2 linked regions of the Bremerella sp. P1 genome follow. Each later gene encodes a partner of the first gene's protein in a complex. Links are inferred from orthologs where the notes say so. Each region holds a gene or a part of one and is shown in the gene's direction. Other genes may lie near its edges. The genes, in order: PSR63_RS05250 and secY.

Evidence for each region.
Region 2: the proteins of PSR63_RS05250 (region 1) and secY are in contact, whole or in part, in a crystal structure (PDB 3DIN), measured with the Thermotoga maritima proteins. The link is inferred for Bremerella sp. P1 from one-to-one orthologs. Residues at the interface, in WP_004082002.1 of Thermotoga maritima: Glu261, Ala262, Arg263, Lys300, Ala301, Arg302, Thr303, Ile304, Ile305, Leu323, Tyr324, Asp325, Pro326, Val329, Ser330, Tyr333, Ile336, Lys340, Phe345, Val349, Glu363, Phe364, Tyr374, Ser375, Gly376, Gly377, Glu393, Ile395, Thr482, Ser483; in WP_004081795.1 of Thermotoga maritima: Glu108, Gly109, Glu110, Glu111, Ala236, Glu237, Arg238, Arg239, Ile240, Thr241, Ile242, Gln243, Tyr244, Ala245, Arg246, Arg247, Val248, Thr249, Gly250, Arg251, Arg252, Val253, Tyr254, Gly256, Ala257, Ser258, Thr259, Tyr260, Leu261, Pro262.

What each region holds. Positions count from the first base shown.
Region 1 is NZ_CP118164.1:1,239,933-1,256,161, forward strand. What follows is about bases 3,782-8,004. They hold PSR63_RS05250 (preprotein translocase subunit SecA), read left to right. Parts: upstream 3,782-4,096; coding sequence 4,097-7,804; downstream 7,805-8,004. Other genes in these bases: PSR63_RS05255 (3-deoxy-D-manno-octulosonic acid transferase), read left to right, coding at 7,878-8,004. In the rest of the region: PSR63_RS05225 (alpha/beta hydrolase), read left to right, coding at 1-787; PSR63_RS05230 (TetR/AcrR family transcriptional regulator), read right to left, coding at 724-1,353; mddA (methanethiol S-methyltransferase), read left to right, coding at 1,530-2,288; PSR63_RS05240 (GNAT family N-acetyltransferase), read left to right, coding at 2,392-2,790; PSR63_RS05245 (MBL fold metallo-hydrolase), read right to left, coding at 2,820-3,653; more of PSR63_RS05255, read left to right, coding at 8,005-9,191; metK (methionine adenosyltransferase), read left to right, coding at 9,459-10,592; PSR63_RS05265 (hypothetical protein), read left to right, coding at 10,694-11,560; PSR63_RS05270 (hypothetical protein), read right to left, coding at 11,590-12,093; PSR63_RS05275 (UDPGP type 1 family protein), read left to right, coding at 12,345-13,760; PSR63_RS05280 (mannose-1-phosphate guanylyltransferase), read left to right, coding at 13,771-14,847; Holliday junction resolvase RuvX, read left to right, coding at 14,860-15,339; PSR63_RS05290 (MFS transporter), read right to left, coding at 15,336-16,229. UniProt on the Escherichia coli protein: Required for protein export, interacts with the SecYEG preprotein conducting channel.
Region 2 is NZ_CP118164.1:3,348,811-3,363,799, forward strand. The notes cover bases 11,493-14,475. They hold secY (preprotein translocase subunit SecY), read left to right. Parts: upstream 11,493-12,282; coding sequence 12,283-13,668; downstream 13,669-14,475. Other genes in these bases: rpsE (30S ribosomal protein S5), read left to right, coding at 11,493-11,538; rplO (50S ribosomal protein L15), read left to right, coding at 11,538-12,035; PSR63_RS14185 (adenylate kinase), read left to right, coding at 13,798-14,382; map (type I methionyl aminopeptidase), read left to right, coding at 14,379-14,475. Also shown: fusA (elongation factor G), read left to right, coding at 1-1,766; rpsJ (30S ribosomal protein S10), read left to right, coding at 2,209-2,526; rplC (50S ribosomal protein L3), read left to right, coding at 2,673-3,329; rplD (50S ribosomal protein L4), read left to right, coding at 3,379-4,011; rplW (50S ribosomal protein L23), read left to right, coding at 4,077-4,403; rplB (50S ribosomal protein L2), read left to right, coding at 4,459-5,319; rpsS (30S ribosomal protein S19), read left to right, coding at 5,380-5,652; rplV (50S ribosomal protein L22), read left to right, coding at 5,739-6,089; rpsC (30S ribosomal protein S3), read left to right, coding at 6,132-6,854; rplP (50S ribosomal protein L16), read left to right, coding at 6,814-7,227; rpmC (50S ribosomal protein L29), read left to right, coding at 7,302-7,505; rpsQ (30S ribosomal protein S17), read left to right, coding at 7,536-7,850; rplN (50S ribosomal protein L14), read left to right, coding at 7,911-8,279; rplX (50S ribosomal protein L24), read left to right, coding at 8,279-8,614; rplE (50S ribosomal protein L5), read left to right, coding at 8,676-9,245; PSR63_RS14150 (type Z 30S ribosomal protein S14), read left to right, coding at 9,318-9,503; and 5 more genes. UniProt on the Escherichia coli protein: The central subunit of the protein translocation channel SecYEG. Consists of two halves formed by TMs 1-5 and 6-10.

The sequences.
Region 1 (16,229 bases):
GCAGGGAGCAACCGATAAGGCGATCATCGTCGTCCATGGCATTGACGGACCATCGATCGAGATGTTGCCCCATGTATCGTACCTATACCGGGCCGGGTACAGCGTGCTTGTATACGACAACCGCGGACGTGGCGACAGCGACGGTGGTTTCTCGACGCTTGGGTTCCTCGAATGGCGCGATGTGCTTCACGCAATCAACTGGGTAAAGCGTCAGCCAGGGATTGCCGAGAATAAGATCGGACTGCACGGCCTTTCACTCGGGGCGGCTTGCGTAATCATGGCCGCGGCGAAAGATCAACAAGTTCGCGGTGTCCTGGCCGAAAGCCCTTTTGTTTCGATGCCGATCATGCTGGCGCACATTGCTAACAAGATGACACGGCTCCCCAAGTTTCTGGTCGGAGAGATCGTGAGAATCTTCCTCGACTGGTCCCTGGAAACGAAGTTGCGACTGGTCGAACCTCATACGGCCGTTAAGAACATCGCTCCACGACCGATCTACATTATCGATGCCGAAGAGGATCAACTCTTTCCAGTTGATACCTCGCAGACAGTTTACGATGCCGCTGGTGAACCAAAGCGATTTTGGAAAGTACGCGGAGCCGCTCACGCGAACTGTTGGCATGTGAAGCCAGAAGAATACGAACAGCGGGCTCTGGATTTCTGGGAGGATGTCTTCGCGGATAGTGAGCCTGTTGCCGAGACGACCGGGGCAGAGCTTCCGCCCTACAAATCGGCTCCTGCAGAGGCGTCGTCCGCCGATGAGTCTTCTGCTTCTTCACGCACCTGACGCAGCGCGTCGTCGATTGCCAGGTCGGCCAATTCCTTGGCCAGTTCGATGGTGTGCGGGTTCTGCGTGACGTGCTTGGTGATGTAGGCCCCTTCGATGATCAGGCAAAGCTTGCGTGCAAGTTCTTCGGGATCTTTCACCTGGCAATTCTTTGCCAGCACGACGACGAACTCTTCGAACGTATGCTTATTTCGCGCAGCCGCCTGAAAGACCGGCTCGGTGGGCAACGGGAACTCCATCGCGGCCCGCACGAAAAAACATCCATGAAAATCGTCCTGCACCAGAAACATATCAACCAAGTCGAAAATGGCCCGCAATTGCCCTTCGGGCGTCCCTCCGCCTCGCTCCCAGACGACTTGCTTACAGAGTCCTTCGAGCCAATCTCCTTTGCCATCGAGGGCAGCTAAGAGCAGGTCGTCTTTTGACTCGAAGTGCTTATAGAATGCGGTTTTACTGATTCCGACGTCGGAGAGAATCTGGTCGATACCGACGTTCCGAAACCCGTCTCGATAGAACCGGCTGCTGGCAGCTTCGATCAGTCGCTCGCGCGTAGGTGCTTTGACCATAGATTTCCCCTAAATGCGTTCCCCCGACCCGCCAGGTGTACCACGAGTCAACCCAAAGTGTACCACAAGTAAACGCAACACCTGGGCGGGAAACACGATAATGACGTGACGGCGCTAAATGAGCGACGTTCCTAAGCGATCAACTGCCCCATAGTAAACAGAGAAAGACCCCAATCATGCTGCGAATCATCTCCTTCCTGTACGCCGTATCTGCCTATTTAGGCTTCTTGGCAATCGTCACGTATTTCATGGCTTTCCTGGCCGGCATGATCGTTCCGATCACTGTCGATACCCCTTCGCAGCTTCCCCTGGCCGCTGCGATCGCTATCGACATTGGCCTCATTTCGCTCTTCGCTGCCCAACATTCGATCATGGCGCGGCCAGCATTTAAGCGGATGTGGACAAAGATTGTCCCCGAGCCAATCGAGCGAGCCACGTATGTTTGGGCCTCGAATATCGTCCTGGGAATCGTCCTGTTCTGCTGGCAAGGTATCGACATGGTCATCTGGGACATCCAGCAGCCAGCGCTGCGAATCACGATGTGGGCACTCTACGTGATTGGGTTCCTGATGGTGCCGGTGGTGAGCCTGATGATTAACCACTTCGACCTGTTCGGCCTGCGACAAGCCTGGCTGCACCTGAACGAGAAGGAATACCAGCCGCTCCCATTCCGTACTCCGCTGCTGTACGCCCTCGTGCGACACCCGCTGTACGTTGCTTGGGCGGCCGCATTTTGGTTCACGCCAACCATGACCGCTGGACACCTTCTGTTTGCCGTCGGCATGACCGTTTACATGGGTCTGGCTGCGATCGTGGAAGAACGAGACCTGATCAACGTCTATGGAGATCAGTACCGCAAATACCAACGCACCGTGGGAATGTTCGTTCCTCGGCTGACAGGCCGCACGTCGCCAGAAGAGACGGCCACGATGTAGACGCGTTGGGCGGTTGCTCTAAGAGAGATTATGATGAACCGCTGGCAGGAACATGTGTCCTTGCCAGCGGTTTTTCTTTTTGGGCACCCTGCTGACCACGCCAATGATCGAGTACCTAGTCGAGCCGAATCTATCTGTCGATGAATACCGGGAAGTATTGATCCGCTCGGAACTGGCCGAGCGTCGTCCGGTCGACGACCTCGAGAAGCTGACCAAGATGGTCCGCAACGCAGATATCCTTTGCACGGCCCGCAGCGCAGGCCAATTGGTAGGGATAGCCCGCAGCATGACCGACTTCGCCCACGCGACCTACCTGGCCGATCTAGCCGTCGATCAGGCCTTTCAGAAACAAGGCATCGGTCGTGAACTGATTGCCCGGACCCACGAGGTCGCTGGCAAACATACCATTCTGCTACTTCTCGCGGCACCGAAAGCGGCCAGCTATTATCCGCACGTGGGCATGGAGAAACATGATTCTTGCTGGATTATTCCGAGAGAGTGACATTGCAGAAATGTGCGATGGGGTCGCACTCACGTCAGTGGCAATTCCAACCCATCGTAAGCCAGTTCCATCCCCTCAGGCAGCCACGCGTTGGTTCGCTCGTGCTCGAGCTTACAGGCAATGTGCGTGAAGTACGTCTTTTTTGCACCAACCTTTTGAGCAACCTCCACCGCTTCTTCAATGGAGAAATGCGTCGGATGAGGTTCCGGTCGCAAGGCGTCCAGGACCAGTACGTCTAAGCCTTCAAGCTTCGCCCAACTCTCTTCGGGAATGTGATTCACATCGGTGCAGTAAGCAACGTTTCCGACGCGAAAGCCCAAGACTTGAAAGCGGGGACCATGCTGCAAGCGGATCGGCGTGACTTTCGCTCCGAGCACCTCGAAAGGATTCAACCCAATCTCTTTCATATCGAGTGCCGGCCGCGAACCAACATGGGTCTGCACTTCGGTGCTGAAGGCATAGTCGTACACCTTGCGGATCTTGGCGTCGACATTGGCCTCGCAGTAGATAGGCACAGCGTGGCCGATATAGAACTGAAAGAGCCGGATGTCATCGAGGCCAAACAGGTGATCGGCATGACTGTGCGTGAAGGCAACGGCGTGAATGATGCCAATCCCGGTGGCGAGAAGCTGCGTCCGCAAGTCAGGCGGCGTATCGATCAGCAGATTCCCCTCAGGCAAGCCGAAGATAACGCTGCACCGTGTTCGCTTATTCTTTGGATTGGTGCTTTGGCAGACATCGCAGCCACAACCCACCACAGGCACCCCCATCGAGGTACCTGTACCTAGAAAGAGAAGTCGCCCGCGAATGTCCCGCGTGACGATATTCTTCTTTGCTGGCTTGGGCGCGGGAGACTGGCTCATTCTTCCTCTTTCTGCTCGCTTTTTCCTGGTCTGAGAATCGCAAATGGCGACTGCCGATGCAACCCCGCCGACCGATCCGAGAAAGGTTGTGCGTAACCTCTTGTCAGGAAAACGCTTCTAACCGAAGGCTCTCCGGCAAAGTCGTAAACTTTGGCGCCACATGGACTGACCTCGCTAGCAGAAGGGTGACCACATCGTGAGAATCTTCACGGAATCTACGCTAGCTGGGCAAGGGAAACGGTCCTGGTATCGAATACCATGATAGCGGAGCCGACGATCCATGCGTGCTCAAGCGCGGTTGACCCCTTTGAGTAATCCCTATAATCTACGATATGGGAAGGGTTTGCGCGCACGCTTAAGTTGTGGCGGTGTCTACAAATAAGGTCTTGTTTCGCCTCAACTAGTGCTTTTGATACGCCCCCACCCCCAGGTGATATTCAGCGATGGAGAAACTGGAACAGATTTGGGAAAAGATCAGCCTCTTTTTCGGCGGTCTTTTGAGCGGTTTTGAACGACTGATCACATCGATGTTCGGTTCGTCTAACGCTCGATATATCAAGAAGTTGCAGGGCACCGTTGATGCGATCAACGAACTGGAATCGAAGTACGAAGCATTGTCCGATGACGAACTTCGTGACCAGACCCGTCTCTTCAAGCAACGACTTGCCTCCGGCGAAACGCTGGATGACATATTGGTCGAGGCCTTCGCTGTCGGCCGCGAAGCAGGCAAACGCTTTCTCGGCATGCGGCATTACGATGTCCAGCTGATCGGTGGTATCGTCCTGCACCGTGGCAACGTGGCCGAAATGGTCACTGGTGAAGGTAAAACGTTGGTGGCCACGCTGCCGGCATACCTCAATGCCCTTGAGGGCAAAGGGGTGTACGTGATCACGGTGAACGATTATCTCGCTCGTCGTGACATGGAGTGGATGGCCCCACTCTACCGTGGACTCGGCCTGACCGTGAACGCGATCCAGAACGACATGTCGGTACGCGATCGTCAACAGGCCTACAGCTGCGACATCACCTACGGTACGAACAACGAGTTCGGCTTCGATTACTTGCGCGACAATATGCGCCCCGCCGCGCGTGGCGATGGTCGCTTCCCGAAGGAATACCAACAATCGCAAGGCCGTTTGCACTACGCGATCATCGACGAAGTCGACAACATTCTGATCGACGAAGCCCGGACCCCGCTGATCATTAGTGGTCCGGCTAACATGAGCAAAGAGAAGTATGGCGATGCTGACAAGATCGCTCGTACGCTCAAGAAAGACGAGCATTTCGTCGTCAACGAAAAAGACCGAACCACCAACCTGACCGAAGAAGGTGTGCGTGCCGCGGAACGCCTGGCTGGCGTCGAAAGCTTCTACACCTCGGGCAACATGGAATGGCCGCACCTGATCGACAACGCGCTGCGTGCCCATTACCTGTACCAGCTCGACGTCGACTACGTGGTGGAAGACGGCAAGATTGTGATCATCGATGTTCACACCGGCCGTAAGATGGAAGGCCGGCAGTGGAGCGACGGTATGCACCAGGCCGTCGAAGCGAAGGAAGGGGTCAAGATCAAAGAAGAGACCCAGACCTTGGCCACAGTCACGCTGCAGAACTTCTTCAAGCTGTTCGATAAGCTGTCGGGGATGACCGGTACGGCCATGACCGAAGCAGGCGAACTTTGGAAGATCTACCAGTTGGACGTCATCGCGATTCCGACCAACCGGGAGATGCAGCGTATCACGTACACCGACGTGATCTTCATGACTGAAAACGAGAAATACGAAGCGGTCGCTGACGAAATCGAACGCACGATCAAATGGGACGTCGTCACCTTCAAGAACGGCGACGAAATGTGGGGCGACATCCTCAAGGAAAACGAAGACTCGATCGAGATTCATCCGAAGGGTCAGAAGCAGCCCACCAAGATCGAACGCGGCAAGATCAAGGCCATTCAATACAAAGGCCGCCCTGTGCTGGTCGGTACGGTCAGTATTGAAAAGAGTGAACGCCTTTCGCGGCTCCTCGACAAACGCGGCATCAAGCACGATTTGCTCAATGCCAAGCAGCACAAACGCGAAGCCGACATCGTCGCGCAGGCAGGTCGTATCGGAGCTGTAACGATCGCCACCAACATGGCCGGTCGTGGTACCGACATTATCATGGGTGGTAACCCAGAAACGATGGCCTGGGCTCAGCTTCAGCATAAATACCCCACACGCCTGGAGGTCCCACAAGACGAATGGGATCAGCTGGTCAACGAGATTGAACAGCGCGAGCAGATGAAGGCGATGGGCAAGAAGGTCAAGGATCTGGGCGGCCTGCACGTGATCGGTACCGAGCGTCACGAATCGCGCCGTATCGACCTTCAGTTGCGTGGTCGTTGTGGTCGTCAAGGCGACCCGGGTAGCTCGCGGTTCTTCCTTTCCTTGGAAGACGACCTGATGCGAATCTACTTCGGCGACTGGGCTCGCAACTTCATTCAACGAATGCCAGCCGCTATGCGGCCGCAGCCAGGCGACGCGATCGAGAGCAAGATGATCATGCGTCGTATCGAAGGTGCCCAGAAAAAACGTGAAGAACAGAACTTCGAGGCTCGTAAGAACCTGCTCGAATACGACGAGGTGATGGACGAGCAGCGTAAGCGAGTCTACGGCTTCCGCCAGCAAATCCTGGAAGGTGGCGACAGCCGTGACCTGATCATGGACATGGTCCGCGAGCAGATCGAATACCACGTGCAGATGTTCCTGGAAAAGGACTTCGGCATCGAAACGTTCGCCAAGTGGGCAGGCAGCGAACTGTCGTGCGAATTGAACACGCGCGACCTTCGCAATCTGGATTTCCCTGCGGCTGAAACGTACGCCAAAGACATGGCCGAACGAGCCGCCGCATCGAACATCATGGCTTCGATCGACGAGAACCTGCCCGATAGCGAAGACGAAAGCGAATGGAACTGGGGCGCGATGGCCCGCTTCGCAAACAGCATGTGGAAGTTGAACCTGAATGATCGCGATCTGCGTAAAGTTGGTCGCGACCAGGTCGACGAGTTCCTGATCACCAAGGCTCGCGAGTCGATCGAAAAGGTTGACCTAAGTGACGGTGAGAAGTTCCTCGACAAAGACTTTGGTCTCAACACGCTGAACCATTGGTGCAAGTACAAGTTCGGCTTCAACATCGACATCGAGAAGCTGCAGGAAAAACCGGCGAAGGCCGCGATCGACCTCGTGCATGAAAAGGCGATCGAAGTCTACGATCAGAAGGAATCGGAATATCCGGTCCTGACTGGCCTGTATCGCTTTAGCGACAAGAGCGGCGGGCACGCTCGCCTGAACCGCGAGGGCCTTCTGGAATGGGCTGCCAACCGCTTTGAAACGCCGCTGAATCCAGAAGACTTCAAGAGCAAGCAGCGGGAAGAGATTCAGCAGATGCTGGTCCCGCTGAGCGAAAAGCATAAGAAGATTGCCCTCGAGAAGATGAAAGCCGTTCACGAAAAGGTCGAGCAGCTTTACGAGGACAACCAGGAAACCCAGACCCTTTCGGTTATCAGCGGCGGCAATGGCCAGATGGGTTCGCTTAATGCCTGGATCCAGCAAAACATCGAAACGGAAATCCCTGAAGCTGAGTTGGAACAGTTCGACAAAGCCCAGTTAGAAGCACGACTGATCCGTGAAGTTTACGAGCGTTACCGCCCGGAAATGATGCGGATGGAACGCAGCGTTCTGCTGGAATTGATCGATAATGCCTGGAAAGATCACCTCCTGGCAATGGACCACCTCCGTAGCGCGGTCAGCTTTGTCGGTTACGCCCAGGTCGACTCCAAAGTCGAATTCAAACGCGAAGGCATGCGACTTTTCGATCAGATGTGGCGCAGCGTCGGCGAACGCGTGACCGATCTGGTTTACAAGATCGAAAACCTGAACGAAGAGTTCGTGAGCTCGACCTGGAAGGAATCAGAAGCTCGCCACGACTCCGCCTCGAGCATGACCGACATGGCTCGTCAGCAGGAAGAGGCGATCAACAACACGCAGGGAGACACTGAGGTCACCGCACCGATTCGTAACGTCGGCGAAAAGATCCGCCGTAACGATCCGTGCCCGTGTGGCAGCGGCAAGAAGTACAAGGCCTGCTGCATGAAGCAGGAACAAGCGAACTAGACTCGCAAGTTCCCCTCGCGCTGCACAGGGCGCGAGGATGCTGCTGGCTAGTTGCAACACCGGGACGGATCCCATGTTCACTTGGCTACTCAACTTCGTCTATCTGGCCCTGGTCCTTGCTGCCAGTCCGTTCTTGCTGTGGGCCGCCGTGACCAAAGGAAAGTACCGCGAAGGCTTCGCGGAGAAGTTCCTCGGACGTGTACCTCGCCGCCTCGAAACAACATCGCAGCATCTCTGGCTGCACGCGGTTAGCGTAGGCGAGGTCAATCTGCTTGCTCCTCTCATCCAAGAGCTTGAGCAAACCTATCCTGGCATCACCTTTCATATCACGACGACGACGAAGGCTGGTCACGAACTAGCAAAGACTAAGTACGCCCAGCATACGGTCAGCTACGCGCCGCTTGATTTCTCGTGGGCCGTTAACCGTGCCTACCAACGTATCCAACCGGATGCGGTACTCCTGGCAGAACTGGAGTTGTGGCCGAACCTGATTCGATTTGCCGATCGCCACGACGCCAAGATTGCCGTGGTAAATGGCCGTTTGAGCGAGAAGAGTCATCGGGGTTACTCCCGCATTCGTTTTCTCGTAGCCCCTCTGCTGAAGAAACTCGACTGGATCGGCGCCCAAGACCAGACCTACGCAGACCGATTCACCGATCTGGGAGCAAACCCGGACCAAGTTGAAGTGACCGGCTCGATCAAGTTTGACGGGATCACACCTGATCGGCAGAACGCACAAACCCAATCTTTCCGCCAACTAGCAGGCCTGGCCGAAAAGGACATCGTCTGGCTGGCCGGCAGTACGCAAAATGGCGAGGAACCGGTCATCCTGGAAGCTTTCCATGCTGCCCAGCAGCAGGTTCCGACCCTGAAGCTGTTGCTCGTTCCACGGCACCCCCATCGTTTCGACGAAGTCGCGCACTACCTCGAAGCTCAGAACATAGCCTTTCAGCGCCGTAGTCAGCTCACGGCGGGAAGTCCTTGCGATTCCAACATCCTGTTGATTGACAGTGTCGGCGAACTTTCAGCCTGGTGGGGAACCGCAGACATCGCATTCGTGGGAGGTAGTTTGGGTAATCGTGGCGGACAAAACATGATCGAACCGTCTGCATACGGTGCCGCCGTTGCCGTGGGGCCCAACACGTGGAACTTCAAAGACGTGGTCGAACGCCTTCGAGCGGCCGAGGCCCTGACGGTTGTTCGCGACGGGGAAAGCCTCACAACGTTCGTCGTAAAGGCTTCCCTCGACACTACTTGGCGGCAACACCAGGGAGAGCGGGCCAAGGATGTTGTCTTGGCTCAACAGGGTGCCACGTCACGTACGATCGAGGGTCTGAAGCCTCTTTTGGATCCGCCCAAGATCGTCAAATTCCGCACAGCCGCATAACGTTACGTTCACTGAGATGGACTGTAACCCCATGCGTCACGCAAATCTGAACCCGCACCGACAGAATTCCGCCTTGTAAAGTCATTTTCGGCTTATTTACCCGGTTGTTCGTCTTCTTCTCTTATCCCTATAATGCCCTATTCGCCAACAGGCTGGGGCCATGTGTTGGTGCAACCATTCCTCCCCGCGCACCAGCGCAGCATCGTATCTCAGGAGAATCTATCGGTGGCTTCTGGAAAGTATTTGTTCACTAGCGAATCGGTCAGCATGGGTCACCCCGACAAGATGGCCGACCAAATTTCGGACGGCATCTTGGACGCATTGCTCGCTCAAGACCCTCACAGCCGCGTTGCCTGCGAAACGATGGTTACCACCGGCGTTGCCATCGTCGCTGGTGAGATCACCACGAAGGCAACGATCGACTACCAAGACGTGATTCGCCAGGTGATTCGCGACATCGGTTACACCAATGACGACATGGGCTTCAACGCCGACACGTGTGCCGTCATGGTGACTTTGGACCGTCAAAGCCCAGATATCGCTCAAGGCGTCAACGACGACTCGGCCAAGGGCAAGGAAATCGGTGCCGGTGACCAGGGTCTGATGTTTGGCTACGCATGTAACCACACCCCGGAACTGATGCCGCTGCCAGTTGCTCTGTCGCACCGCATCCTCAACCGATTGACCGAAGCTCGCCAGAACGGTGAAGTCAATTGGCTGCGTCCCGACAGCAAGAGCCAGGTGACCGTTGAATTCGATGGCGATCGTCCTGTGGGTATTCACACGGTCGTTGTTTCGACCCAGCACGCTGACGGGGTCGACAACGAAACGATCCGCAAGTTTGTCATCGACGAAGTGATCAAGCCGGTTCTGCCGGAAGAGTTCGTCGACGACGACATCATCTTCCACATCAACCCAACCGGCAAGTTTGTCGTCGGTGGACCGATGGGTGACTGCGGCCTGACCGGTCGTAAGATCATCGTCGACACCTACGGTGGCTGGGGTCGTCATGGTGGTGGTGCATTCAGCGGCAAGGACTCGACCAAGGTCGACCGTAGTGCTGCTTACATGGGCCGCTACGTTGCCAAGAACATTGTCGCCGCCGGCCTGGCCGATCGCTGCGAAGTTCAGTTGGCTTACGCTATCGGCGTGACCGATCCTGTTTCGGTTCATATCGACACGTTCGGCACCGGCAAAGTCGACGATGAAAAGATCGCCGAGATCGTTAAAGAAATCTTCCCGCTGAGCCCTGGCGGAATCATCGATTACTTGGACCTGCGTCGTCCGATCTTCCGCGCAACCGCGGCAGGTGGTCACTTCGGTCGCGATGAATTCCCATGGGAAGCCACCGACAAAGCGGAAGAACTGGCTAAGCTGGCCGGCGTGACCGTTTCGGCGTAAGTTCGCCCCTGTTCATATCCGCATTGCGAGAATTTAGGGTTCCTGTCACACTTCGTGGCAGGAACCCTTTTGTTTGCGCCCCGCTTGCAGGATGTGTTGGCATGGATCGCCAAAGCCCTTCCGTTTCGCCTGAACTCCGTGGAATTTGCCTCTCTCTGGCAGTCGGAGGAACCGGACTGCTAGCGACTGCGGCTGTGATTGCTTGTGGCGTGCGCCTCTCGCTCGTTGAATTCAACGTCCTTTCGGCTGGTTCTTCGCTGGCGATCACTTTGTTGGCCGCTGCCTGGTGCGCCTCGATTCGTGCTGCCTGGCTGGCTGCTTCACCCAAAGCGTTGAGCCCCAGATTGCACGGCGTGATTGCCATCCTACCGCTCGTCTCGGCGATACTGATTGCCCGAGCCGTGACCTTCGCCCCGCTGACGGAGTTCTCTACCTTCCTACTTTGGTTTGCAGTTCTGGCGCAGGAAGCGACAACCCTTTCTCTGTTCGTAACAACAATCTTTGGCGATCGGATCGGCGAAGCACTGAATCGTTCGCAAACACAACCAGCCACGCCAACGCTTGCAGCGTCCATTCCGATGGAAACCGAAGAAGCCCCTGCTTCAAACGAGGAACCGATCGAAGAAGAGTCGTTCGATCTACCGCCCGGTGTCACTCAGCAACTGACCCGAGCCACCGAGGACGGCCAGGAACACATTCATGGCCTGGTCCGCGCGAAGTTCGTCAGCGGGCAGCGTCATGTGTACCTGCATGTCGGCTTCTGCCCTCCCCTGCCCAGCGTGCCGCAGGTGGAACTCCATCAGTTAGAAGGCCCGGACGTTCAAATTAAGCCTGGCCAGGTACTGACCAGCGGCGTTCGCTTTGACTTAAAGCTCCGCGAAGCTCCGACCGTCGATGCCTCGCCAGTGTTCGAGTTTATGGCGACTTGCCCGACTTCGGACAACGAAGGCCTCCGAGCAGCCTGTTAAGCACGAAGCTCTTCGGCACAAGCTCGACATCACTTAAACGCTCTGGCGTTGTCTGAGTTCAGCAACACGATCAGCGTGAAGATCGAGTAGCCGGCGAAGAACAGCCCCAGCGGATTCAGTCCCAACAGAAACAAAACCGCCATCAGCGCCGAGATGCCTGCCAGGACGATGGTCAGAATCCGTCCCCACTCTTTTTGGCACTGCACACCGTAGCCAGCCAGGACCGTCGGTAGTCCGGTGAGTGCGAAGACGACCCCCATGCCAATGAACACGGCGGTCATGATCCCTAACGCCGCTTCGTCTTCTGCGGTTAACTGCTGATCTTGCTCGATAATTCCACCCATCATCTGGGTGAACGTCGCTCCGAAAATTGCCAAGCAGGCCCCACAACCAACCTGAAGTCCACCGAACACATAATTAATGATCGCAACCGCGATGATTAAGCCGGTATTCGCCTCACCTGATGGCGGACGATATCCAGGCGTTTGAGTCGGCGGCGGAGAGCGAAATGGATCATCTTCAAAATGTGACACGAAAGCGTCCTTCGAATTGTGCGATTAGCACCCAAATCAAAGTGTCAGGGTTGGCAGGGATTTTATCACTTCGCTTGATGAGTGGCCATATTTGCTAGTTCGCACGTGCAATGTGGGAATTTTTTAAGAATTTTCGCCGAAGATGCGTTCCCTTGGCGGTTTCGGCGCGGTGAATGCCCTGCTTGGCTTGTAAGTCTTTGCACGTTTCCAATAATGACGTGCAGCCACAACAACCACGCTAGAAAACTAACGTGAAATCGGAGAGTACGATGTCGTCGCAGCAGGAACTTGTGAAACAACTCAACGACGCCGGCCAAACAGAAATGGCCCAATATCTTGCCGTTTGTGAAGCAGGAATCGCTCAGAAGCTGGCCGCTCAACTCGAGCAAATCGACTTAGAAGAGCTGGCTGAAATCGCAGGGGAACAAACGTCAGAAGAAAGCCCTCGAGATTACACCAAGCTGCAGCCCCCCAAAGCCGTCCGTCTAAAAGACCAAGACGATCCGAGCAAAATCGCAGCGGCTCGCGAGGTTGGTGAGCAACTTCTCAAAGAAGGAAAAGTCGCCGCACTACTGGTCGCCGGCGGCCAAGGCTCGCGTCTAGGATTCGATCACCCCAAAGGCATGTTCCCCGTTGGTCCGGTCACTGGGAATACGCTCTTTCAGATCCACCTGGAAAAGATCGTTGCTCGCAGTCGTCGCTACGGCAAAGCCATCCCGCTCTACTTGATGACCAGCCCAGCCACGCACGATGAGACGATTGAGTTCCTCGACAAGCACGATCGCTTCGGCATGGCAAAGGAAGACCTATACATCTTCTGCCAGGGCACCATGCCAGCGATTGACAAGGAAACCAATCAACTGCTGCTCGCTGAGCCCGATCAATTAGCCCTCAGCCCTGATGGACACGGCGGGATGCTGGCTGCCCTGGTTAAAAGCGGCTGCCTGGAAGACATGAATCAGCGCGGCATCGAGCAGATCTATTACTTCCAGGTCGATAACCCACTCGCCGACGTGTGCGAACCAGAGTTCCTCGGCTTGCACCATCAGGCCGACAGCGAAATGTCAACGCAGGTTGTTGCCAAGAAGCTGCCCGAAGAGAAGCTTGGCATCCTGGCCGAACTCGACGGACAACTGCAACTGGTCGAATATAGCGAGCTTCCTGCCGAGCAGGCCGCCGAAACGATCGAAGACGGAACGTTGAAGCACTGGGCCGGTAACATCGCGGTGCACGGTGTGAAGAAATCGTTCCTGCAGCGCATGTCCACCCAAGCAGGCAGCTTGCCATGGCACAAAGCGATCAAGAAGGTCCCTTACGTCAGCGCAGCCGGAGATACCATCGCCCCAGAATCACCGAACGCCATTAAGTTCGAGCGATTCATCTTCGACCTACTACCCCAAGCCCAGAACCCGATGGTGGTGGAAGTCGATCCCGCTTTGCGATTCGCACCGGTAAAGAATGCCGACGGTGCTCCGTCCGATACACCTCAAGCCGCCAAGGATGCGCTGTGTGCGGTTCACCGCTCATGGCTGAAGCAATGTGGCGTCGAGTGTGCTGAAGACCGTAAGATAGAGATCAGCCCGCTGACCGCCCTCGATGCCGATCAACTCAAGGAAAAGCTGGAATCCCAGCCAGAACTGGCCAAGGCCGACTACATCAACGACTAAGGAGAGCACCATGTTACACGCGATCATTATGGCCGGAGGATCCGGCACGCGTTTCTGGCCTGCCAGTCGAAATCAACAGCCGAAGCAATTGCTGCGGATGACCGGCGAAGCTTCCATGATCCAGGCAACCTGCAATCGCTTGGGCGACCTGGTACCGAGCGAGCAGCTTTACATCTTCACGGCGAAGCACTTGGTCGATCCGATCGCCGAGCAACTTCCCAAGGTGCCAAGAAACTCGATCGTGGGCGAACCCCACAAGAGAGACACGGCTCCGTGTATCGGCTTGGCAGCTCTGCTCGTGCAGAAGAACGATCCCGACGGCACGATGGTGGTCATGCCGTCGGATCATGTGATCTCGCCCGAGTCGGTCTTTCGCGAATCGATTGAAGCTGCCGTCGCCCTGGTCGATGCCCAGCCAGAGCGAATCGTGACGTTTGGTATTCCGCCAACCTACGCGGCCGAGACGTTCGGCTACATCGAACGCGGTACCCCGCTCCCATCGACGTCGATCAAAGCCTATGAAGTGGTTCGCTTCCGCGAAAAGCCCAAAGGCAAGGTCGCCGAAGAGTACTTCGATTCTGGTAATTTTTACTGGAACGCCGGGATCTTCATTTGGAAGGCCAAGACCGTTCTCGACGCATTAAAGAAGAACGAGCCAGAGATGTTCGCTCATCTTGAAAAGATCGCGGACGCTTGGGGAACGGATCAGCAAGACGCAGTGTTCGACGAGGAATTCGGCGCCATCCAAGGCAAGTCGATCGACTACGCCGTGATGGAGCACCACGAAGAGATCGTCGTCGTTGAGGCACCCTTCAACTGGGATGATGTCGGCAACTGGCAAAGCATGGCTCGGCTGCATGGGCAGGACGAATGTGGCAACACCCACCTGGGCGAGGTTCTTGCGATCGACTCAAACGGTTGTATCGTTCGCGGAGAAGAGGGGCATTTGATCGTCACTCTGGGCACGCAGGAATTGATTATTGTCCACACGCCAGATGCAACGTTAGTGGCGGATAAGTCGCGGGAAGAAGACATCCGCAAGGTGGTTAAAAAGCTGGAAGAGGGAGGACTGCGGCACCTTCTGTAATGGCCCGCGATCATGAGCAGCCAAGTCCCTGAGATTCCGGAAAAAGGGCGCATCGCAGCCGTCGATTATGGCACGGTGCGTATCGGCGTCGCGATCACCGACCCCGACCGGGTGCTGTGCAGCCCTTTGGAAAACTATAACCGCCGCAGCCCTTCGAAAGATGCCCAGTATTTCAAGGAACTGGCAGAACTAGAGCGAATTGTTCTCTTTGTTGTTGGGCTGCCGGTTCACATGAGCGGCGACGAGAGCCAGAAGTCTTTCGAAGCACGCCAGTTCGGCAAGTGGCTCTACGAGACCACCAACGTGCCGGTAACGTTCTACGACGAACGCTTCACCACGAGCATGGCCAAAGACATGCTGCAAGAGGCAGGCCTTACCAAGAAACGCCGCAAGGCCCGTCTCGATATGCTGTCGGCGCAGATCTTATTGACCGCGTTTCTCGAGAACCCTGATCGTGCGTTGGGCAGCATCTCAGGGCTCGAAGATCGCTAAGCTTCGCTCGATGCGAAGTCTTTTCCACTTCTCGAAGCGACAATCACCAGCAGTAGGCCGATCCCCATGATGATCGCTGAGATCACAAATGGGGCAATGATGTTGAGCTTCAACAGCGGAATCCCCAGGCCTGAGCCGATGATGCGGGCCAGAGAGTTCACACTTTGACCAATCCCCAGAATACCGCCCTGCTTGTCCGGATCGCTGCGACGAGAAATGAACGAGTTGAGTGACGGCATCATGAAACCAAAGCCGGCAACGACGATCGCCAGCGAGCCCATCAGAAGCCCAACGGATTGATCTTGTGTGGCCTTCAGAATCAGCAGCATACCAACGGTCATCAAGATACAGCCGAAAGATGCCAAGACCCCTTCGCTTATCTTGCCGGCCACTCGACGCACGATTCCCCCTTGGACCAGCGCCAACGTGAAACCGATATAGGCATAAGTCAAACAAACCTGGCCGAAAGTAAACGAGAACGGTTGCTCTTGTCCTTTACGACCTTTAAGCAACATCGAGAGCGTTGTCTCGAAATTCGCAAACGAGAACACCACGACAAACAAGGCGACCAACAGCAACACAATCGACGGGATTGAAAGAGCATCACGCAGACCGGACATCGAAAGATTCTGCTTCGCCGCCGAAGGGCTATTCACCGAAAGGCTTTCAGGCAACTTGAAATAGGCCAACAGCAACGCAGCCAGGGAAAGTCCCGCCGCGGCAAACCCTGGAGCCGGCCCTGGGTCGCCTGTGCCACTGGGCACGGCCAGATAGCCAAAGAGTGGGCCGAACGTAAAACCAAGACCGAATGCCATCCCGATCAACGCCATCCCCTTGGGACGCTCGGTTAAGGTCGTTGTGTCGGCAATATAGGCCTGAGCTGTGGAGAT
Region 2 (14,989 bases), 2.1 Mb from region 1 along the record:
GTGCTCGCGAAGGTGTCGAGGCCCAGAGTGAAACTGTCTGGCGTCAGGCCGACCGATATAAGGTGCCGCGTGTCGCGTTCATCAACAAGATGGACCGCGAAGGGGCCGACTTCTACTCGGTGCTGCAGGAGATCGAAAAACGGCTTAAAGCGAATCCGGTTCCGATTCAAATCCCGGTCGGTGCCGGTCCGCCGCATGTTGCGGATGCATTTCAAGGTGTGATCGATCTTATCGAAATGAAGATGCTTCATTTTGGTGAGGGCGATGAGGACCGGACGGTTGATGTGCTCGACATCCCCGAAGAGTACGTCGAAAAGGCCCAGCAGTGGCGCGACAACTTGCTCGAGAAACTGTACGACCTCAGCAACGAACTGATGGAGCTGAGTCTCTCGGAAGAGCCGATTCCGCCAGAGCTGATTCGCCAAGTGCTGCGGCAAGGGACGCTCGCCCGCGAGTTACAGCCGGTGATGTGCGGTTCGGCGTTGGACGGTATCGGAGTGCAGCCGATTCTCGACGCGGTGACTTTCTATCTGCCGAGTCCTAAGGATGTTCCCGCTGTGGTCGGAACGAATCCGGCGAAGAAGAATCAGGCCGAGAAGCGTGAGCCTGATCCGAAGGAGCCGTTCTGTGGGCTCGTCTTCAAGGTGTTGCCTGCCAAGCACGGCGATATGACCTGGGTTCGCGTCTATTCCGGCGAACTGAAGCCGAACTCGCGTCTGTTGAACCCGGGTCGCGATGTGAAAGAGAACTGCGCCCAGTTGTGGCACATCCAGGCCTCCAAGAAGGAGCAGGTCGATCACGTTGGTACTGGGGATATCGTTGGCATTATTGGTCTGCGTCACTCGGTCACTGGCGATACCCTATGCGATACGCGAAGCCCGATTCTGCTCGAGTCGATCAAGTTTCCAGAGACCGTGATCGGCATGGCGATTGAGCCTGAGTCGTCGGCCGATCGTGACAAGCTCTCTGAAACGTTGGCGATGATGCGTCGTCAGGATCCAACGTTCGCCGCGGACGAAAACAAAGATACCGGGCAGACGATCATTAGCGGGATGGGCGAGCTTCATCTCGAAGTGATTCGCCATCGCTTGCTACGCGATTTCAAGCTGAACGTGAAGGTCCATAAGCCGCGCGTGAGTTATCGCGAAACGATCGGCAAAACAGCCAAGGTGACCGGCGAGTGCCATCGGATTATTCAGGGGCAACAGTTGTTCGCGAAAGTGACGATCCAGGTCGAGCACGCCCCGAATCAGCAGCAGCCGGTAATGGTAATTACCAAGGTTCCGCCAGAGCGTGTTCCGTATCACCTGGTCGAGGCTGCCGTCGAAGAGCTGCACAGCCGGGCCGTCGGTGGCGGTATCATTGGCGGATTTCCACTGGCGGATATCAAGATTACGGTGCTCGACGCGGAAGCGGCAGAAGTGGGATCGACCGACACCGCCTTTGCGATTGCCGCTGGCGACGCGTTTGAAAAGGGGCTGGAGGCTGCAGTGCCGACCTTGCTCGAGCCAATCATGAAGCTGACGATCACGACTCCTGAGGACTACATGGGGGATTTTGTCGGTGACATCATGAAGCGTCGCGGCGAGATCGCTAAGACCGAGAACCGCTCAGGCGATGCAATCATCGAGGCCCATGCCCCGCTGGCCGAGCTATTCGGTTATTCCAGCGCGATGCGAAGCCTGAGTCAGGGGCGAGCTTCCAGCAGCATGGAGCCGCTGAAATACGCAGCCGCCCCACCAGAACTGATCAAGCAGTTTATGTAGTCTGCGGGGTTTGGGTGGGCTGCTCGGGGCATTATTGTTCGCAGCGTTTTGATCGCCAAGGCTCCCCGCTTGTGGTCCTCATTCGGATTCGAATTGCCTGAAGTCGGCCCAGGCTTGGCGAATCGCCTGATCATTTATGGCGATTCTTTGCCACTGGCCTGCAAAACAAAGCGATGCGAACCGAAGATTCGACAGGTTGTTCCACTTTTCGCCCTCCGCGGCGACCCGCGAAAAATGCTGTTTTCCGCCTGAAAACCGGGGTTTTTTCGCCATTCGAGACGAGCATTCGAAAAAGGTTCGAAAACCAAACCGGAGCCCATTGACGAAAGCGGTTTGGATTTTTAATATCATCTGTTTCCCAGTTAGCTCAAAGAGCGACTAGGGAGCGAAAAGAAAATTACATCCCCGGGTTTCCGGGAAGCAGTTCATAGGGATCACGCACGTGGCGAAAGAAATTATTCGCATTCGGATGGAAGCTTACGATCACTCGATCTTGGATCAGAGTGCTCTCGACATCGTCGACACGGCGAAGCGGACCCATTCGGAAGTGCACGGTCCCATTCCGTTGCCGACCCGTATCGAACGTTACACCGTTCTGTCGGGCCCGCATATCGACAAGAAGGCTCGCCAGCAATTTGAGGTTCGGACGCACAAGCGTCTGATCGATATCGTTCAGGCTACCGCCAAGACGATTGAATCGCTCAACAAGCTGAACCTGCCAGCTGGTGTCGATATCAAGATCAAGGCAACAACTCGATAGTTTACCCACTTAGCTCGTTTTAAAGAGTCTCTGGATGGCTGGAAGCTTCGGGTGGTAATTGGCCGACTAGGCTAATCCATCGAAGCGAGCAACGGACTACAAGGCGACGAATCATGGCAAAAGGCATACTCGGCCGTAAGGTCGGGATGACCCAGGTTTATACAGAATCTGGCGAAGTTATCCCGGTTACGGTTGTACAAGCAGGTCCCTGTCACGTGCTTCAGGTGCGAACCCTGGAACGCGATGGCTACGAGGCAATTCAGCTCGGTTACGACGACAAGCCTCGCCGTTTAGCGATTCGTAGTGAACGTGGTCACGTTGCTCCTCTCTCGAGCAAGCGATCGAAGAAGTTGGCCGCCGCTGGTGGTGAAGCTTCTGCGAAGGCCGGTTGCGAGCCCAAGCGTTTCGTCCGTGAACTTCGTGGTTCGATCGAAGGTGCTGAAGTTGGTCAAGAGATCAGCATCGGCGTTCTCGCTGAAGCAGCCCGTGTCGATGTCATCGCAACTAGCCGCGGTCGTGGTTATGCCGGTGTGATGAAGCGACATAACTTCGCTGGTCAGCGTGCTACCCACGGTGTGAAGAAGGTTCACCGTCACACGGGTGGTACTGGGTGCAGTGCTTATCCAAGCCGTACGTTCAAGGGCCTGAAGATGAGCGGCCAGTACGGTAACGCCAAGGTCACCACTCGTAACTTGAAGGTGGTCAAGGTCGACGAAGAAAACGGCGTGGTTCTGCTCAATGGTGCCGTGCCTGGGCCCAATGGCGGATACGTGATCGTTCGTGAAACAAATATGGTCCGCTAACGGCGTCCTTGAAGCATTAAGTCGCGTCAACGCGTGAAAGAATAGTCCCATGGTCAGTTTGCCCATTTTTGACAAGAGCGGAAAGGAAGTCGGCAAGTACGAACTTGATCCGGCTGAAATCGCTCCGTCGATCAACAAGCAGTTGATGCACGACGCCGTTGTGATGTACCAGGCGAATCTTCGTCAGGGTACACACCGCACCAAGACTCGTGCCGAAGTGGCTGGCTCGACGAAGAAGATGTATCGCCAGAAGGGTACCGGTAACGCACGTGCCGGTTCCAAGCGTAGCGGTGTTCGCCGTGGTGGTGGTCACGTCTTCGCGATCCGCCCTCGCGATTACTCGTACCGACTGAACAAGAAGGCCTTGAAGCTTGCGACCCGTATGGCGATCGCCAGCAAGATCCAAGGCGAGCAGGTGGTTGTCGTTGATGACCTGGCTCAAGACGAAATCAAGACTAAGAGTGTCGCAGGTGCTTTGAAGGCTCTGGGCATTTACGGTCAAAAGGTCGCGATCGCGTTGGAAAAGCACGATCCGGTCTTCTACCGCAGTGCACGTAACATCGAAGGTGTCTCAGTCAGCCCAGTTGCTGAACTGAATGCTTACTCGGTCTTGCGTCCGCGGAAGTTGGTCATCACTAAGGCTGCCCTCGACTCGTTGCGTAGCAGCGATAAGAGCGATTAGTCGCCGCGATCGATTGGCTTTAGCAGTAAATCAATTCAACCTGACATAGTGACAGAGGTGCCAACATGGCACGGCCTTACTACAAACCGAGCGAAGACACCCCGACCCGCACGCTTGATTCGCACCAGGTGATTTTGCGTCCGCTGGTTACCGAAAAGGGTGTTCAGGTTTCGGAAGACTTGAATCAATACACATTCGAGATCGCCCCGGCTGCCACCAAGTTGGATGTCCGTCGTGCGGTTGAAGAGTTGTTCGACGTCAAAGTCGCCAGCGTGAAGACGCAGACACGGAAGGGTAAGGCCCGCCGTTATCGTTTTCGCAACGGAATGACCCGTAACTGGAAGAAGGCCATCGTCACGTTGGCTGATGATCAAAAGATCGACTTCTATTAATCGCGACTGGTCCTCCGCTTAAGACAGCGACCCGTAATAAACTACGAGACGAACCATGGGTATCCGAAAATACAAGCCGACTTCCGCTGGGCGTCGTAACGCCTCGGTCAGCGACTTCAAGGAGTTGACCAAGGGTGCAAAGCCAGAGAAGAACCTTCTCCGGAAGATCACAAAAACCGGCGGTCGTAACAACCAAGGTAAGATCACGACCCGTCACCGTGGCGGTGGTCACAAACGCCGTTACCGTGTGATCGACTTCCGTCGTGCCAAAGATGGCGTGCCGGCAGTGGTTGCTTCGGTGCAGTACGATCCGAACCGCAGTGCTCGTATCGCTCTGTTGAACTACGTGGACGGCGAAAAGCGATACATCCTTGCTCCCGATGGGTTGAAGGCTGGCGACAAGGTTCAAAGCGGTAGCGAAGCATCGCCAACCGTTGGTAACTGCCTGCCGCTGAAGAACATCCCTGCCGGGACTACCGTTCATAATGTCGAGATGACGCCAGGTCGTGGTGGTGCAATGTGCCGATCGGCTGGTAGCTCGGCCACGTTGATGGCCTGTGAAGCCGATTGGGCTCAGCTGTCGCTGCCCAGTGGTGAAATTCGTCGTGTTTCGAGCCGTTGCCGTGCGACCATCGGTCGTGTGAGCAACCCCGATCACGAAAAGGTTTCGCTCGGTAAGGCTGGTCGTAAGCGTTGGTTGGGTCGCCGTCCTCACGTTCGTGGTACCGCGATGAACCCGATCGATCACCCGCACGGTGGTGGTGAAGGTCGTACCAAGGGCGGTCGTCACCCGGTGACGCCACAAGGTAAGCCAACCAAGGGTGGAGCAACGCGTCACCGCAAGAAGGCTTCCAACCGCTCGATCGTTCGTCGCCGTCGTTCGCGTCGTTACGGTGTCCTGAAGTTGTTGAAGTAAGAGCACCCACAGCACTCGGAAAGTTAGGCCGCCAAGCCGCGATCCTAAAGGTTTTCAAAGATGAGCCGATCCCTAAAAAAAGGGCCGTACGTCGACCCGAACGTTTACGAAAAGGTCGCCAAGCAAGAAGAAGCTGGCACCAAGGACCCGATCAAGACCTGGGCACGATCTTGCACGATCATTCCTGAGTTTATCGGTCACACGTTCATGGTCCACAACGGCAAGGCCCACCTGAAGGTTTATGTCACTGAAGACATGATCGGGCACAAGCTCGGCGAATTCGCACCGACGCGAACCTTCCGTGGTCACGGCGCTGATAAGAAGAAGAAATAACGCATACCGATTGGCAAACGCAGCTTGGCTGCCCACGGCTAAGAAGGGCCCTGCCCAACGCCCGTGGTTCGAGGAGTTGATCAACCATGTTCAAAGCGACCCACCGACTGGCACGCATCAGCCCACGCAAGGTGCGCCCGCTAGCCGATTTGGTGCGTGGCAAGCTGGCCGACGAAGCACTCGACATTCTGCGATACCAACCGCAGCGTGGTGCTCGCTTGCTGGAAGAAGTCATTAAGAGTGCCATCGGCAACTCGCAAGATTCCGAACAGAACGAAGGCCGAGCTGCTAATCAGCAAGCCTTGTTCGTCCGCGAAGCTCGCGTCGATGGTGGCCCGATCATTAAGCGATTCCGCCCCCGAGCTCGTGGAAGCGCGTTCCCGATTTTGAAGCGGACCTGTCACATTCACGTCACCCTGGAGGAACTCCAAGGCTAAGGCATCCGATTGGCTGCCCCGTCTTCGAGTCGAGAGACAAGCATGGGACAAAAAGTTAATCCAGTTGCGTTTCGTACCGGCGTCATGGTCGGCTGGAAGAGCAAATGGTTTGCGTCGAAGCGTGATTTTCCAGGCCTACTCCTGGAAGACAAAAAGATCCGGGACTTCATCCTGAAGCATCCTGATCAACGCATTCGCCAGAAGTATCGTAATGCAGGCATCGACAAAGTCGAAATCGAACGGACGCGCGACGAAGTTCGCGTGACGTTGTTCGTCGCCCGACCAGGTCTGATCATCGGTCAGAAGGGTCAGGAAGTCGAAAAGCTGCAGGAAGAACTGCAAAACCTGGTTGGCCGTCGTATCAATCTCAAGATTGAAGAAGTCGGTCGTCCGGAACTGCGAGCCCAGTTGGTTGCCGAGGATATCGCCGACCAGTTGGCCAAGCGTGCCAGCTTCCGTCGCACCATGAAGCGTGCGATCGAAAGCACTATGGAGGCTGGTGCCCGAGGCATCAAAATCCAGATGGCCGGTCGTCTTGGCGGTGCGGAAATGGCTCGCCGCGAAAAGCAAATTGAAGGATCGATTCCGTTGAGCACCCTGCGGGCCAAGATCGATTACGGCTTCACTGAAGCTCGTACGCCGCAGGGACACATCGGGGTCCAGGTCTGGATCAATAACGGTTTTTACGAAGGGGACGACTCCGATGGCTATGATGCCTCGACGAGTGAAGCACCGAAAAAGCCAAAGAAGACGTATAAAAGGTAATGCCACTCGTGGCAATACCGTCGTCCTTGGTGATTACGGACTTCAATCCACACAAGCGGGTCACATTACCGCTCAAACGATCGAAGCGGGTCGTATCGCTGCCCAGCAGTACGTCCGTGGTATCGGTAAGTTGTACATCCGGATCTTCCCCCACAAGTCGGTAACGGCACGTCCGTTGGAGACTCGTATGGGTAAGGGTAAAGGTGAGCCTGATCGTTGGGTCGCCACCGTGAAGCCCGGTACGGTTATGTACGAGCTCAAGGGTGTCACCGAGCAGCAAGCGAAGATTTGTTTCGCTCGTTTGGCTCACAAGATGCCGGTTCGATGTCGCTTCGTGCGTCGTCGCCCGGATTTGGAAACAACCGAGGCTTAGTCCCACGGGGGACCTGGCCCACGATGGTCGGCGGCGAGTAAACCGCAAGCGAAACGTGATTAGGCGATAAGGCAATGAAAGCAAGTGAATTGCGAGAACTGAGCGACGAACAGCTCCAGGCGAACTTGAAGAACGCCATGGATACCTTGTTCCGTTTGCGAGTTCAGTCCCAGACCGAACGTTTGGACGCCCCCAGCGAACTGGCGAAGAATCGCAAGTTGGTGGCTCGGATTAAAACGATTCAAGCCGAGCGATCAGCCGCCGCGGCCAGTACCTAATTCAAGCGAAGTTTAAAGAGAGATTCGGCAATGCCCAAGAAAGTATTGGTCGGTCGAGTGACGGGCGACAAGCAAGACAAGACGCGACGCGTTGAAATCGCCCGTCGTATCCGTCATCCGCTGTACGGCAAGTACTACTCGCGTCGCATGGTTTGCCATGTGCACGACGAAAACAACGAGTCGGGTCTGGGCGATCGTGTCGAGATCATCGAGAGCCGCCCACGCAGCAAAACGAAGCGTTGGGAACTGGTTCGGATCGTGGAGAAGAGCACCGAAGTTGACGTGGCCGCGCTGAAGGCTGCCCGTGAACAAGCTGCTCACCTGCAAGAACAAGAAGATAGCTAAGCTCCCGTACACCGCCAAAGCTGGCTTTCAGCTGCGGCATAGGGTTGGATTTAAAAAGCGATGATTCAACAAGAAACAAGACTGGCCGTCGCCGACAACACCGGAGCGAAGGAAGTCATGTGCATCAAGGTTCTCGGTGGTACGCGTAAGCGAACCGCTGGCCTCGGCGACGTGATTATCTGCTCGGTGAAAGAAGTTGTGCCCGGTGCGGACGTGAAGAAGAAGGCCGTTGTGCGAGCTGTGATCGTTCGCTGCAAGAAGCCGACTCGTCGTCCTGACGGAAGCTACATTCGGTTCGATCGCAACGCGGTCGTGCTGATTGACAAAGACAATAATCCGCGTGGCACGCGTATTTTCGGTGCGGTCGCTCGTGAGCTGCGAGATCGCAAGTTCATGAAGATCGTCAGTTTGGCCAGTGAGGTGGTCTAATGCATATCAAAGTTGACGACACCGTCGAAATCATCACCGGTGGCGATGCGGCCAGCGAACTTCGTGGCAAGGTCCTGAAGGTTTTCCCCGAGAAGGGCAAGATCCTCGTTGAAGGTGCCGCCAAGGTTTACAAGCACGTCAAGCCAAGTCAGCGCAACCCGAAGGGTGGCAAGCTGTCGAAGGAAATGCCGGTTGATATTTCCAACGTGATGCTGGTTTGCCCTGAGTGCAAGCAACGCTCCAAGACGGGTGCCAAGATCAAAGAGGACGGCAGCAAGGTTCGCTACTGCAAGTCGTGCAGTGCCGAAATCGGCCAGCTGAGTCCGGCCAAGTAATCACTGCCCAGCGGCAGTCCCAAATCAAAAGGCGTGAGCCGGTAATCGTTCGAGATAAGCCATGAGCAAACCACGACTTCAAGAACAATACGAAAACGAAGTGCTTCCTGCACTGGCAGAAAAGTTGGGTCGTAAGAACCCGATGAACCTGCCGCGTCTGCGGAAGATCGTCGTCAACATGGGTGTCGGTACGGCCGTCACCGAAAAGAAGCATGTCGACGAAGCTGCAGAAGCTATGACCGAATTCACCGGCCAACGCCCGATGATTTGCCGTGCTCGTAAGAGCGTCGCTGCTTTTAAGCTGCGTGAAGGCATGCCGATCGGCGTGAAGGTCACCCTCCGTCGTCAACGCATGTACGAATTCTTGGACCGCCTGGTCTCGCTGGCCCTTCCACAGGTTCGCGACTTCCGTGGTGTGAATCCCAAGAGCTTTGACGGTAACGGCAATTACACGATGGGCCTCACCGAGCAGATGGTGTTCCCGGAATTGAACCCGGATAAGTACACCCGTCAGCAAGGTATGGACATCACCTTCGTCACCACCGGGGCAACCGATGACGAAGCTCGCGAACTGCTTGCTCTGTTGGGCATGCCGTTCCAGCGAGAAGACCCAAAGAAGAAGACCGCCTAAGTCGTAGTACTTAGACCGGACCGTATAGAAGTTTGTTACCCAGTCGATTCGTTTTCCAGGTAGGAAATCCTCGTGGCAAGCAAGTCAAAAATCGCCAAGGCCAATCGCGAGCCGAAGTTTTCGTCTCGGCGTGAACGTCGCTGCACCATGTGCGGCCGTCCGCGTGCCGTGTATCGAAAGTTTGGTGTCTGCCGAATCTGTATTCGCAACTTGGCGGATCGAGGGCTGATTCCAGGTTTACGCAAGGCGAGTTGGTAAGGGGACCCGAAGTATTATGATGACCGACCCTATCGCCGACATGTTGACCCGCATTCGCAATGCGGTTCGCGTCGAGCACCCACACGTTGAAATGCCCACGTCCAAGGTCAAACGCGGTTTGGCCGACGTGCTAAAGCGTGAAGGCTACATCTGGGACTGGGTAGAAACCGAGGACCATCCGGTGAAGCAGATTCGCTTGGAACTGAAGTACGGCCCCAGCGGGGAACGCGTAATTCAGCACATCAAGCGCGTCAGTAAGCCAGGTCGTCGAATTTATTCCAAGTCGACCGAGTTGCGTCCGATTCTCAACGGCATGGGCATCACCGTGATCAGCACCTCCAGCGGTGTGATCAGCGATCGTGAAGCTCGCCAAAAGAAGATCGGCGGCGAAGTTTTGTGCGAAGTCTGGTAAGCCCAGATACGCAGTACACCCCATCCACCAGGACAGTCTCCTTTGTAGAGACCCATTGCCTAAGCTAGGTTAAGAAAATGTCCCGACTAGGTAGAAAACCTGTTGCCTTGCCCGATAAGGTCAAGGTGTCGATCGACGGCCAAACCGTTAATGTCGAAGGCCCGCTGGGCAAGTTGTCGTACACGGCAGACCCTGTCATCACCGTCGAATTGGGCGAAGGTGACAAGGAAGTTCTGGTCACGCGTAAAGAAGATACGCGTACCGGCAAAGCCATGCACGGGCTTACCCGCGCTCTGATCGCCAACATGGTCGAAGGTGTGGAAAAGGGTTACGAGAAGCGACTGGAAGTCGTGGGCGTGGGTTACCTGGCGGCAATCGCCGGCGACGTCCTGCAACTTCGTGTCGGTTTCGCCAACGAAATCCACAAGAAGATCCCCAAGGATCTCACCGTGACCTGCCCGGACCAAACCCACATTCTGGTCAAGGGTATCGACAAGCAACGCGTCGGTCAGTTTGCTGCCGAAGTGCGTGCCAGCCGTAAGCCTGAACCTTACAAGGGCAAGGGTGTTCGCTACCAAGGCGAACGCGTTAAGCTGAAGCCTGGTAAGGCCGCTGGTAAGTAATCGGTAATCAACCACGTTAATTGAAGTCATCGTGTCGCGGCTGTCACCGCGGCACCCACGAGGCTAGTTGAGTCGTGAACAAGCAGAAATTCATTGCCAAGCAGCGGAAGCGTCGGAGTAATCACGTCCGTCGAAGGGTTCGCGGCAACGCCGAACGTCCCCGACTGACCATTTTCCGTAGCAATAACAACATCTACTGTCAGATCATCGATGACGAATCAGGTCGCACCATTGTGTCGGCTTCTTCGCGTGACAAAGATCTGCGTGCGGATGGTACCGCTGGCAACTGTGAAGCCGCCGCGAAGATCGGTAAGGCGATCGCCGAAAAGGCATTGGCTGCCGGGCTGAAGCAGGTTTGCTTCGATCGTGGTCACTTTCGTTACAACGGTCGTGTCGCCGCATTGGCAACGGCCGCCCGCGAAGGTGGATTGGACTTCTAGAAGATAACTAAGTCATTCAAAGCGTTGGGAAAAGCTGATCCTTAGGTCAGCAGTATCCAAACGGGAGAGCCAATACCGTGGCGAAAGATTCTGGCAAAGGCGGATTCGTCGAAAAGGTCGTGAAGATCAAGCGTTGTGCCGCCGTGGTCAAGGGTGGTCGTCGTTTCAGCTTCGCGGCAATGGTCGTCATTGGTGACGGCAAGAGCAAGGTCGGTTGGGGCTATGGCAAAGCTAACGAAGTTCCACCGAGCGTCCAGAAGGCCGTCAAGCAAGCTGAACGTAAGATGCTCGACGTGCCGATCGTTGAAGGTTCCATCCCACACAAGGTGATTGGTACTTTCGGTGCTGGCCGCGTGGTCATGCTTCCAGCTCACCCTGGTACCGGTATTATCGCTGGTGCTTCGGTTCGTGCCGTATGCGAAGCCGCAGGCATCCACGACGTTTTGACCAAGAGCTTCGGTTCGACTAACCCTGTCGTTCTGGTGAAAGCCACCCTGAACGCATTGGAACAGCTGCGAACCAAGGAAGAAATTCAACGCCTGCGAGGAGTTGCTGTCTAATGAGTTTGCACGATATCAACCAAGGCGTTCACAAGAACAAGCGTCGCCAACGCATCGGTCGTGGTACCGGTAGCGGTTGGGGCAAGACTTCGCAGCGTGGTCACAAGGGTGCTCGCAGCCGTGCTGGCTGGTCGAATCGTGCGACCTTCCAGGGTGGTCAGACCCCGATCGTGCGTCACGTCCCTAAGCGTGGTTTCAATAACCGCTGGGCACTGACGGTCACTGCAGTCAACATTAAGGACCTGAACGAGTTGTTCAACGATGGCGATACCGTCAACATTGAATCGCTTCGCGAAAAAGGTCTTTGCAAGCGTCGCTTTGACGAAGTCAAGATTCTCGGCGATGGCGAACTTTCCAAGAAGCTGACCGTCGAAGCTCACCGCTTCAGCGCCTCGGCCAAGGAAAAGATCGAAAAGGCAGGCGGTACCTGCAACACGGTCGTTCGCATCACGACAGTGGCCGAGAAAAAGGACGCTGCCAAAGGGGCAAAGTCCTAATTAAGAGACAAGACATGGACATGCCCACGTTGTTACGTGGGCATGTTTTTTGCGCAAGCACTGATTGGCGATCCGCAAGAATGCGGAAATACGCTCGAATTTACGGATAGGACTCATTCGGGTGGTCTAGTCTGAGACACGCGGTTTGGTGTAAATTCACTCATCCGCACATCCCTGCAAACCATTGTTCATTGCTATGCCTGATTTCAGGCATCCATTAGAACTAGCCAAATCGGGTTAGATTGTCATGTTGGAAAAAGTACGCGTCCTCTTCACCATCCCCGAACTACGGACGAAGATTCTTTTGACGATCGGCTTGTTGGCCGTCTTTCGTGTCGGCTCGCAAATTCCTCTGCCGATGATCGACCAGGTCAAGCTGCAAGAGATGTTCGCCTCTCAAGGAAACGAAGGCGTTGCCGGTCTGTTGCAACAGGTCTCCGTTTTCAGTGCCAGTGCGTTGAGCCAGATCACGATCTTTGGGCTTGGCATCATGCCGTACATCTCGGCGTCGATTATCTTCCAGCTGCTGGGTACCGTTTGGAAGCCCCTGGAAGAGTTGCAGAAGGAAGGGGAAACGGGACGCAAGAAAATCAACGAATACACCCGGTATGCCACCGTGGCGTTGTGTGTCATCCAGAGTTACTTCTACCTGGCGTCGATGACGGCGGTGGGGGAAGGGGGTGATAGCATCGTCAACCAGGCCTTCTGGACCTCATCCGAACCCGGAAATATAGATAAGAGCCTGTATTGGGGCTGGGCGATCGTCGCTGTGGCGATCATGACCTGCGGTACCGTCTTCCTGATGTGGCTCGGCGAACAGATTGACGAGTTCGGCATTGGTAACGGTATCAGCCTCTTGATTATGGCTGGTATCCTCGCGGCAATGCCTGGCGCACTGCTAGACCTGCTGTATAACACCAAGCCAGAGCTGACAAACTTCACACGAGGGGAGTTTGGTATCGAAACCATCGTGGTGTTAGCGATCCTGTTTGTGGCGGTGATTACCGGGGTGGTGTTCATCATGCAGGGGCAACGCAAGATCCCGATGCAAAGTGCCAAGCACGTTCGTGGTCGCCGCGTTTATGGTGGTACTCGCCAGTTCCTTCCACTGCGTATTAACCAAGCCGGTGTGATGCCGATCATTTTCGCCAGCAGTTTGCTGTTGTTCCCGCAGTTCATCTTCCAGGCCTTGGCCGGATGGACCGAATCGGCAACGCTTGCGAACCTGGCCGACATTTTCGCTCGGGGACAGAGCTTCCTGTACATCGCTTGCTATATCGCTTTGATCTACTTCTTCTGCTACTTCTGGACGGCAATTACCTTCAATCCGAAGGACGTCTCGGAGAATCTGAAGAACTTCGGTTCGTTCATCCCCGGCTATCGCCCAGGTCGTCGAACTGAGGAATACTTGGAAAAAGTCATGGTTCGCATCACCTATGTTGGTGCGGGCTTCCTCGCCTTGGTCGCCATCATTCCGACGCTCGTTTCCGCGGAACTGGGTGTCTCGCCTCAGGTGGCAAGTTTCTACGGTGGAACCGGTTTGCTCATCGCCGTTAGTGTGGCATTCGATCTGGTGCAAAAGATCGACAGTCACTTGGTGATGCGTAACTACAAGGGGCTCATCGAGGGCTAACCCTTTCTCGCCAGGATGGCACGTCCCGCCTTCCCCCATACCCCATGCGGAAGGCGGCTTCGATTTTGTGACTTCGGTGTCGGTGATGGTCCCACGTCATCGATGCCCAAGCTAGGCTGCGGTTAGTCCATGCGGATTATCTTTCTCGGACCTCCTGGTGTCGGCAAAGGGACCCAGTCCCATAAGCTGGTTGAATTTCTGCGCATCCCTCACATCTCAACGGGGGAAATGCTACGGGAAGCGATCCGTAATAAGACCGAGCTCGGCTTGAAGGTTGCTGCTCAGATGGAAGGTGGACGCCTCGCCGCTGACGAAATCGTGGTCCAGTTGGTGCGTCAGCGTCTCGCGCAACCCGATTGTCACAATGGATACCTGCTCGATGGCTTCCCGCGTACTTTGCCGCAGGCCGCGTCGCTTGATCTTGGACTGGCTGTCGACGACGAAGCCGTCGATGCGGTGTTGAACCTGACGGTGGACCAGGAAGAACTCTTGAGCCGCCTGCTGGCTCGCGCTAAGAAGGAAGACCGCGGCGACGACAACGAAGAGACGATCCGCAACCGGATGAAGGTCTACGACGATATGACCTCGCCACTGATCGCCTATTACGAAGAGCAGAAGATTCTCTATCGAATCGATGGGATTGGTTCGATTGAGGAAGTCTTCGACCGCATCAAAGTCGTTCTGGAAGAAGTGGACCGAAAGAAGAACGCATGATCACGCTCCGCTCCAAACGCGAGATCGAGAAAATGCATGTCGCCGGACAGCTCGTTCGGCAGGCCCATCAAAAAGTGGCCGAGCTGGTCAAACCAGGGATCACCACGGCGGTGCTCGACAAGGCTGTCGACGATCTTTTCGCTGAGGCAGGTGCCGTTGCCCTGTTTAAAGGTGTTCCCGGCAAGATCCCCTTCCCTGCTGCCACGTGCATCTCGGTTAACGATGAAGTGGTCCACGGCATCCCTGGCGAGCGGATCCTCAAAGAAGGTGACATTGTCAGTGTCGATACTGGAGCCAAAATCGGTGGCTGGTGTGGTGATTCGGCTTGGACCTATGCCGTTGGCGAGATCAGCGATGAAGCCAAGAAGCTGATGGAAGTGACAGAGCGAGCTCTGCAGATTGCCATCGAGTTGCTGCCGGTGAAAAAACGGTGGAGCCAAGTCGCCAAGGAAATGCAAAACGAGGTCGAATCGGCAGGGTTTTCGGTGATTACGACACTGGTTGGCCACGGGATCGGCACCACGATGCACGAAGAGCCCCAGGTGCCTAACTACGATTCTCGCGAATTTCGGCAGAAAGGCGATTTCGACCTTCGGCCAGGCTTGGT